DNA from 4 places in the Vibrio rotiferianus genome. Region 4 is predicted to be linked to each of the others. Evidence: predicted binding sites of a transcription regulator. Region 4 holds the regulator's gene; each other region holds the start of a gene.
What was found. Region 4 encodes PurR, which represses purine synthesis genes. Its sites were predicted from a motif close to TNANGNAAACGTTTNCNTNA; they were not measured.
Positions count from the first base shown of each region.

Region 1: the regulator PurR is predicted to act here: its motif matches at 852-871, upstream of BSZ04_RS20405 (NCS2 family permease).
Region 2: the regulator PurR is predicted to act here: its motif matches at 1,096-1,115, upstream of BSZ04_RS22835 (uracil-xanthine permease family protein).
Region 3: the regulator PurR is predicted to act here: its motif matches at 959-978, upstream of purM (phosphoribosylformylglycinamidine cyclo-ligase).

Region 1 is NZ_CP018312.1:2,431,248-2,433,456, reverse strand. Features, by position in the region: gene BSZ04_RS20405 (NCS2 family permease) at 892-2,181, shown strand.
Region 2 is NZ_CP018312.1:2,949,176-2,951,384, reverse strand. Features, by position in the region: gene BSZ04_RS22835 (uracil-xanthine permease family protein) at 1-923, opposite strand, end outside; gene recG (ATP-dependent DNA helicase RecG) at 1,158-2,209, opposite strand, start outside.
Region 3 is NZ_CP018312.1:678,592-680,800, forward strand. Features, by position in the region: gene purM (phosphoribosylformylglycinamidine cyclo-ligase) at 1-894, opposite strand, end outside; gene upp (uracil phosphoribosyltransferase) at 1,074-1,700, shown strand; gene BSZ04_RS12220 (uracil-xanthine permease family protein) at 1,854-2,209, opposite strand, start outside.
Region 4 is NZ_CP018312.1:1,989,381-1,991,589, reverse strand. Features, by position in the region: gene BSZ04_RS18300 (TfoX/Sxy family DNA transformation protein) at 1-494, opposite strand, end outside; cyclic di-GMP riboswitch class I at 611-701, opposite strand; gene purR (HTH-type transcriptional repressor PurR) at 976-1,980, opposite strand.

The DNA.
Region 1 (2,209 bases), 440 kb from region 4:
AATCACTATGAGCTGTCACAGATTCTGAACAGAGCAAAATACACCTATGCAATAAGGTTTATTTGATTGTAAGTATCTTAAATTTTTAATTCACAAAACTGTAATTAACTTACAGTTTTTGTTTGATGGAGATCAATTTAAATGAAAAGTGTGAGTTTAATCACTTTTATGCTTGTAATTAAATTTCTTGGTGGTATATTTGTAACCAGCTTCTGAGAGAAGAATGAAATGCTCAAAGGATGAGTCCGTTTTATCGCCTCCAAGGAACCGAGAAATCAACCAAATTTGACAGTATTAATTGATTTAGAAGGTGATATTTATGAAAGGTTTACCAAGTGCAATGTTCTGGAACAGCAAATCTGTTTACACCGGTAACTTTGTATACCCAACAAGCTTTGGTTACTAATTGAAGCCAACGCATGTGACTCGAACAAGTTTGTTCACCCCTATAAATTGGAATTTTTTTTCAGTGCATAGTGCTGACATGATTCACCGCCACTCAAATTGAGTGGCGTTTTTTTATCTGCTTTTCCTATCCTCGGCTATTTTATCGCCACCAAGCTTCCATTCTGGTATTGCTTATCTCACTTGTTTCGTTTTCAGACTAATTATTTGGGTATTGAGTGCCCGAAACCATGATTTTGCGTTTGAAAGTTTACAACATTGTTCAGTTTGCACTCATTGCATTTGACTGAACGTGAGCTTCTTAGTTCTTGTTTCGTAAGACCTAAAGCTTTTCTCTCTTGGAGGTGTTAGCGAATAGGTTTCATATCCGAAGAAAAAAATCCTATTAGAGTGAAAATTCTATCTGGAATTTGTTATTTGATAACTTTATAATCCGAGCCAATCGATTACGCAACCGTTTACTTTTTACCTTTACAGGATTCGATCATGCTCGAAAGGCTCTTTAAACTTAGTGAAAATGGCACCAATGTGCGCACTGAGATCATCGCAGGTGTTACAACCTTCCTAACCATGGCTTACATTATCTTTGTAAACCCAGCGATCCTTGCTGATACCGGTATGGATCGTGGTGCCGTTTTTGTTGCGACGTGTCTTGCGGCGGCTATTGGCTGTTTCATCATGGGCTTAGTAGCAAACTACCCAATCGCTCAGGCCCCTGGTATGGGTCTAAACGCGTTCTTCACATATTCAGTTGTGTTGGGCATGGGGTACACTTGGCAAGTGGCGCTAGCAGCAGTGTTCGTGTCCGGTTTGCTATTTATTTTACTGAGTATTTTCAAGATTCGTGAATGGATCATTAACTCTATTCCACTTTCTCTCCGCACTGGTATCTCTGCGGGTATCGGTCTTTTCCTTGCTTTCATCGCGCTGAAAAATGCAGGTATCGTAGTAGATAACCCAGCAACGCTAGTTTCAATGGGTAACATCACGTCACTACCGTCTGTGCTTGCGGCGGTTGGCTTCTTCATGACGATTGCATTGGTTCACCGTGGTGTTAAAGGTGCGGTCATGATCGCTATCCTAGGTGTGACGATTCTTGGTCTTATCTTTGGTGACGTTCAGTGGGGCGGCATCATGTCGACTCCACCAAGCATCGCACCAACCTTCATGCAGCTAGACTTCTCTGGTCTATTCGAAGTGGGCATGATCTCAGTTGTCTTTGCTTTCCTATTCGTTGACTTGTTTGATACGGCAGGCACGCTAGTTGGCGTTTCGCAAAAAGCAGGTTTGACGGACGAAAACGGTAACATTCCTCGCCTAAACAAAGCACTGCTAGCTGACTCAACAGCAACGTCAGTGGGTGCTCTACTAGGTACTTCAAACACGACTTCATACATTGAGAGTGTTTCTGGTGTGGCTGCAGGTGGTCGTACAGGTCTTACGGCAGTGGTTGTTGGCGTGCTGTTCCTCTTGGCTCTATTGTTCTCGCCACTAGCAGGAATGATCCCTGCGTACGCGACATCAGGCGCATTATTCTATGTTGCTATCCTAATGCTTTCTGGTCTTGTTGGTATCGACTGGCGTGACCTAACAGAAGCGGCTCCTGTTGTCGTAACGTGTTTGGTAATGCCGCTGACTTTCTCTATCGCAGAAGGTATCACGCTAGGCTTCATCGCTTATGCAGCGATCAAACTGTTCAGTGGTAAAGGTCGTGAAGTTTCGATGAGTGTGTGGGTGATGTCTGCAATCTTCATTGCGAAGTACATTCTTGGCTAACTTTAGCCAATGAAAGAAAAGCCAGTGT
Region 2 (2,209 bases), 960 kb from region 4:
GCTGAGTTCAGACCGTCAGCCAATACGCCGCCTTTGATGCGCTTCATGTAAACCGGACCTTTCACTGGCTCACCGGAAACTTCAGATGTCGCGGTAATGTCACCAATGGCTTCTAGTGCCGTAATGAAGAAAATCAGAACCAGTGGAATAAACAGCGACCAGTCGAAGCTTAAGCCGTATTGCATTGGTATCGGCAGTGCGATGAGGTCAGTTTCACCCAGTGTTGACGTGTCGACCATGCCCATGAAGTACGCCATGACGTAGCCAACCAGCATTGCAATTACAATTGATGCAACACGTAGGTATGGGTTCTTTGAGCGGTTAAGAATCACGATCAAGCCAAGTACTGTGCCAGCAAGAGCTAACTTGTCTAGGCTACCGAAAGAGCCATCGCCCATTGCCGCATAGCCTCCGCCCATTGACACCAAACCCACTTGAATAAGCGTCAGACCGATAAGCGTCACGACGATGCCAGATACCAATGGAGTGATGATGCGGCGTGCGTGTTCTAAAACGCGAGATAGCAGGATTTCTGCAAAAGACGCTACCAAGATAGTACCGAAAATCGCTGCCATCATGGTGCTGATGTCCGCGCCGCCGGCTTTAAGAGAAAGACCCGCACCAATGATTGGACCAAGGAAGTTGAAGCTGGTGCCTTGCACTGAAAGCAAGCCAGAGCCGATAGGGCCAAAGGTTCGAATTTGAATAAAGGAAGATACGCCAGATGCAAACAGCGACATGCTGATGATGGTGTTGGTTTGGTCAGCAGGCACACCCAAAGACTGACAAATGATCAGAGAAGGGGTAATAACGGCTACGAACATCGCCAATAAGTGCTGAAGTGCAGCAAAAATGGTCTGAGGTAGTGGTGGACGATCGTTTAACTGATAGACCAGTTCCGAAGTTCGGTTTGAAGTTGTCATGTTTGTCTCGCTAGTCGCAATAATTCTTGCCCCAGAGCTCGCTGAATGGGAGTGCTGGGTGGAGTTGACGTTATGACCTGTGATTGCTGTTAATCAGTGTCAACTCAGGTTGGTTTGATGTGACAAGGCGCACACCATAAATTTTGTGCGGGATTATAGATGGATTTATTCAAAAAGCAAACGTTTGCTTTGGTGTTAATAGAAAAGGCGAACCAAATTGCTCGCCTTAATCTCTTACGCTTTGGAGTAAATGTCGCGTTCACCTAGCCAACGGTCAATGATCGCTGTTGCATTAGTTGGGTAATTGTCATGAATGTGGCGCGCAATGCGTTGAACTTCTGGAATTAAGCGCTGATCTCGCACCAAGTCGGCAATTTTAAAATCTGCCAAGCCAGTTTGTTTGGTACCAAGAAGTTCGCCCGGGCCACGAATCTCTAAGTCTTTCTGTGCAATCACAAAGCCGTCGTTGCTTTCACGTAATACGCCTAAACGTTTTTGCGCGGTTTTTGATAGTGGCGAGTGATACAGCAACACACAATGGCTTGCCACTGAACCTCGACCAACACGACCTCTAAGCTGGTGCAACTGAGCTAAACCTAAACGCTCTGGGTTCTCGATGATCATCAAGCTAGAATTGGGTACGTCTACGCCAACTTCAATCACGGTCGTTGCGACTAGCAAATGCAGCTTGTTGTCTTTGAAGTCTTGCATCACCGCTTGCTTCTCTGCGGGTTTCATTCGTCCGTGCACGAGACCAATTTTTACGTCAGGAAGTTTACGTTGCAGCTCTTCTGCAGTGTCGGCGGCGGCTTGAGCCTCCAAGACTTCGGACTCATCAATTAAGGTACATACCCAATACGCTTGTTTGCCTTCGTTTAAGCAAGCATTGCGCACTCGTTCGACGATATCATCGCGTTTAGTGTCTGGAATCGCGACGGTCTGGATTGGTGTTCGACCTGGCGGTAACTCATCAATCACCGACGTTTCTAAGTCAGCATAAGCTGTCATGGCTAATGTTCGCGGAATTGGCGTTGCTGTCATGATGAGCTGATGTGGATAAGCGCCTTGTTTCGCGCCTTTCTCTCGTAGTTCTAAGCGCTGGTGGACGCCAAAGCGGTGCTGTTCATCAATAATGACCAAAGCAAGATGATGGAACTCAACATGCTCCTGGAAAAGGGCGTGAGTGCCCACAACCATTTTCGCTTCACCACTGGCAATTCGGGCTAGTTCGGCTTCTTTGGCTTTACCTTTCAATTTGCCTGCAAGCCAACCGACCTGAATGCCCA
Region 3 (2,209 bases), 1.3 Mb from region 4:
GAAGGTACGGTACATTTCGTGCGTTTCAACGTTGCCTTTTTCTTGTAGCCATTTGAAGATGATTGGCCATTCCCAGCTGTTACCGTCGATCACGGCTTTAGTGCCTTCTGGCAGTACACGTGGGATGTTTTCCCAGAAACCACCACCTGTAATGTGAGAAATAGCGTGAATATCGTGTTTCTCAATCATCTTAAGTGCTGATTTGATGTAAATCTTAGTCGGTTCTAGTAGGTGCTCACCGATAGTGCGACCTGCTAGCTCTTCGTTCTTATCTGCGCCAGAAACTTCTAGGATCTTACGGATAAGAGAGTAACCGTTTGAGTGTGGACCGCTTGAGCCAACCGCGATAAGTGCATCGCCTGCTGCTACTTTGGTGCCGTCAATCACGTCTTCTTTTTCTACTACGCCAACACAGAAGCCAGCAACGTCGTAGTCTTCGCCTTCGTACATGCCCGGCATTTCAGCGGTTTCGCCACCGATAAGTGCGCAGCCAGCTTGAACACAGCCATCAGCAATACCAGAAACTACGTCTGCCGCTGTGTCTACGTCTAGTTTGCCTGTTGCGTAGTAGTCTAGGAAGAATAGAGGCTCAGCACCTTGAACGATTAGGTCGTTTACACACATTGCCACTAGGTCAACGCCGATAGTGTCGTGCTTGTTCATATCCAGCGCTAGGCGAAGTTTTGTACCTACACCGTCCGTACCAGAAACCAGTACAGGTTGTTTGTATTTCGTCGGTAATTCACACAATGCGCCAAAACCGCCGATACCACCCATCACTTCAGGGCGACGAGTACGCTTAACCGCACCTTTAATACGATCTACAAGCGCGTTGCCTGCATCAATATCTACACCAGCGTCTTTATAGCTAAGAGAAGAGTTGTTACCACTCACAGGGAAGTCCTCGGTTTTTAAGTTGGATATGAAAACGGCGCTATTCTACCAGTGGTTAAATACAGATAGCAAACGTTTGCGTCGGTTTTTTTCTTTAGTGATCTATCCTGATATCCCTGCAAAAATCATGTATAATCTGAAGGTTTGTTTAAATATTGCCAAAAAAGCCGGAGATGGAAATGAAAGTTGTTGAAGTTAAACACCCTCTAGTAAAACACAAAATTGGTCTAATGCGAGAAGGTGACATCAGCACAAAGCGTTTTCGTGAGTTAGCGACAGAAGTCGGTAGCCTACTTACTTACGAAGCGACTGCAGACTTTGAAACAGAGAAAGTAACCATTGAAGGTTGGAATGGTCCTGTAGAAGTTGATCAAATCAAGGGTAAAAAAGTAACTGTAGTGCCAATCCTGCGTGCAGGTCTAGGTATGATGGATGGCGTTCTTGAGCACATGCCAAGCGCACGTATCAGTGTTGTAGGTATCTACCGTGATGAAGAAACACTTGAGCCAGTACCATACTTTAATAAGCTTGCTTCTAACATCGATGAGCGTATCGCTCTAGTTGTTGACCCAATGCTTGCTACAGGTGGTTCTATGATCGCAACAATCGATCTTCTAAAAGAGAAAGGTTGTCAGGCAATCAAAGTTCTTGTTCTTGTAGCGGCTCCTGAAGGTATCGAAGCACTAGAGAAAGCGCACCCAGACGTAGAGCTATACACAGCAGCAATCGATGAGAAGCTAAACGACAAAGGCTACATCGTTCCTGGTCTTGGTGATGCTGGTGATAAGATCTTCGGTACTAAATAATCTGAGCTTAATGCTTAATTATTACTGAACTGACAAAATAAAGGCTTGGTGCAAACCAAGCCTTTTTTGTATCTACTTATTTCGAAACTAGTGACGAGATGTGAGAAGCGAGAGTAAGTCGTGCGACTTATATCGATAGAGCCACACAGAGGACTACTTCGCGCTTTCTTCTTCCATCTGTGCGTTATCTACCACGTGATTTTCACCAAGGTCGTGTGGCAGCACTAGATTAAGAATGATTGCCACGATACCACACAGGCTCACACCTTGTAGGCTGAACTCGCCAATACCGAAAGCCATGCCACCGATACCAAATACTAGCGTTACCGCAACGATCACTAGGTTACGAGACTTGTGCAGATCAACGTTGTTCTTGATAAGCGTGTTTAGACCTACAGTCGCGATAGAACCGAAAAGTAGAATCATGATACCGCCCATGACCGGAACAGGGATCGTTTGTAGAATGGCTCCGAGCTTACCAACTAAGGCAAGTACGATTGCCGTGATTG
Region 4 (2,209 bases):
ATGCTTACAGAAGCGGTATGCGTTTCCTGGATCGCTTTATAGGCGTTTAGCGCACCTTGTTCTTCGAGCTGAGTGACAGAGTCAATACCAGCTTTTTTAAGCATTCTCTCTGTCGCTAGTCTAAGATTCGGTAGGTCTTTTAAACGCGTTGGTTTAGAACTGGCTTGCTGTTCTTTTTCAAGCTTTGCAGTTTCGAGTGAACTTTTGGCTACTTCCACTAAGTGTTGTGGTGTATCCCAAAGGTCTGGTGAAACGGCGTAGTACTTAGTAACAACAGGAAATCCACGCTTCTTGTATACGTAAGGTTTAAGTCCCTGAGTTTCAAAGTCTGAAGATGTCTTTTTATCTGCTCTGATATGAAGCTGGTTGTTAACGACTAATGCAAACATTGTTTCATCAGCAAAAAGGCCAAAGCCGCCAAACATTGAGCGTGACTTGATCGTACCAAGCACCTCAAAAAGCTTCATAGAGTCTTTGAGTATCGGTTTATCCATGATGTGTTATCTCGGTGTAATTTAAATTACGCCACCAAAAATCAGGTCCGAGAGATTAGCAAACGCATGCAGACACAATGTCATTAAAGGGTAAACTCGTCATATGCATACTTGCCATCGGTAACCCCGCTACCATGCTATCTCATGCGATAGTTTAGGCCGGAAGCTTTGCGTCCCACTCTTTAGAGTGGTTTGCCCTGTGCGTGACACTGAGAGCATACTTGCTATATTGGACTAATATCACACTCTGCGTTTATAAATGTGATCTTAGTTCAATTAATAGTTATTTTTTCGTGAGTTAAGTTTCATAGATTAACAAAGTGGTCTACCAGAAAAAGGTCAGTACTAGAGAGTAGAGTGCACGAAGAAATAACAAGCCCGCAAAGTTTTACATACAAACCTGTTGCCGCGGATGAATTGTGAAATAAAAAAGCACCCATGTGGGTGCTTTTATGATGAGTAAACGAGTACTACCTAAAGACTAGTTGAGCTTTCTAACCGTATTTCTAATCACGATCTCTGGCTGCATTTCAAACACTCGTTTTTCGTGTTCTTTATCTTTGATACGCTCTAGTAGGATCTCAAACGCGTTTTTACCCACACGACGTTTTGGTTGGTGGATAGTCGTTAGTGGTGGTGAGAAGTACTCTGCCAGCTCAATGTTGTCATAGCCGATAACAGAAACATCATCTGGTACCTTGATACCGTTCTGCTGAAGGCGGCTCATCAAGCCAAGTGCCATAGTGTCATTGAAACAGAAAACTGCGGTAGGGCGTTTTTCCATTGCAGTAATGTTATCTGCCGCTAGCACAGCGGTATCACATTCAAAGTTGCCTTCAAGAATCCAATCTTCGTTAACCGCAAGGTTTGCTTCTGCCATTGCACGGCGATAACCCGCAATACGCTCTTGGCACGCAGCTTTTTCGAAGTGACCGCTTAAACACGCGATGTCTGTGTGACCATTGTCGATCAGATATTTTGTCGCGATGTAACCGCCTTCTTCTGAGTTATCAATGATCTTGTCTGCTTGTGAGCTTTCTGGACCCCAGTCCATCACAACTTTAGGTATGTCTGAGTGACGATCAAGCATCTCTTTTAGTTCTTCCGTCAGGTCAGAACACATTACTAGAATGCCATCTACACGCTTTTCAGCGAGCATGCGGATGTAGTCACGTTGCTTCTCGTAAATACCGCCCGTGTTACATAGGATAAGAGTGTAACCTTGACGGTAACAGTAGCTCTCAACACCATCGATCACTTCAGAGAAGAACAGGTTGGTAGATTGAGTTACTAGCATACCGATGGTACGAGTTGAGTTGCACTTTAAACTGCGCGCAACGGCACTTGGTGCGTAATTAAGTTCATCCACCGCTTTCATTACTTTTTCTTGAGTTGCTTCTGCAACAAAGCGAGTTTTATTAATTACGTGCGAAACCGTAGTGGTAGAAACGCCGGCTAAGCGAGCAACGTCTTTAATAGTGGCCATAAATGATGTCCTGTATCGAGCTACTGTAAATACCGTAGTGAAGACAACCATACGCTTAGGGTCTTGCGCAAACCGAGCAACTGCGAATAGGGGCATTGCTGAGATATTTGGCAGCGGTTGTTCCGAAATCGGTATAAAAAGGTTTGTAGCAACATTTATCGCTGAGTCTCATATTCCTTTCTTATACTAAGTGAGGAATTGGTCAGCAATCCTGTTAAGAAAACACAAA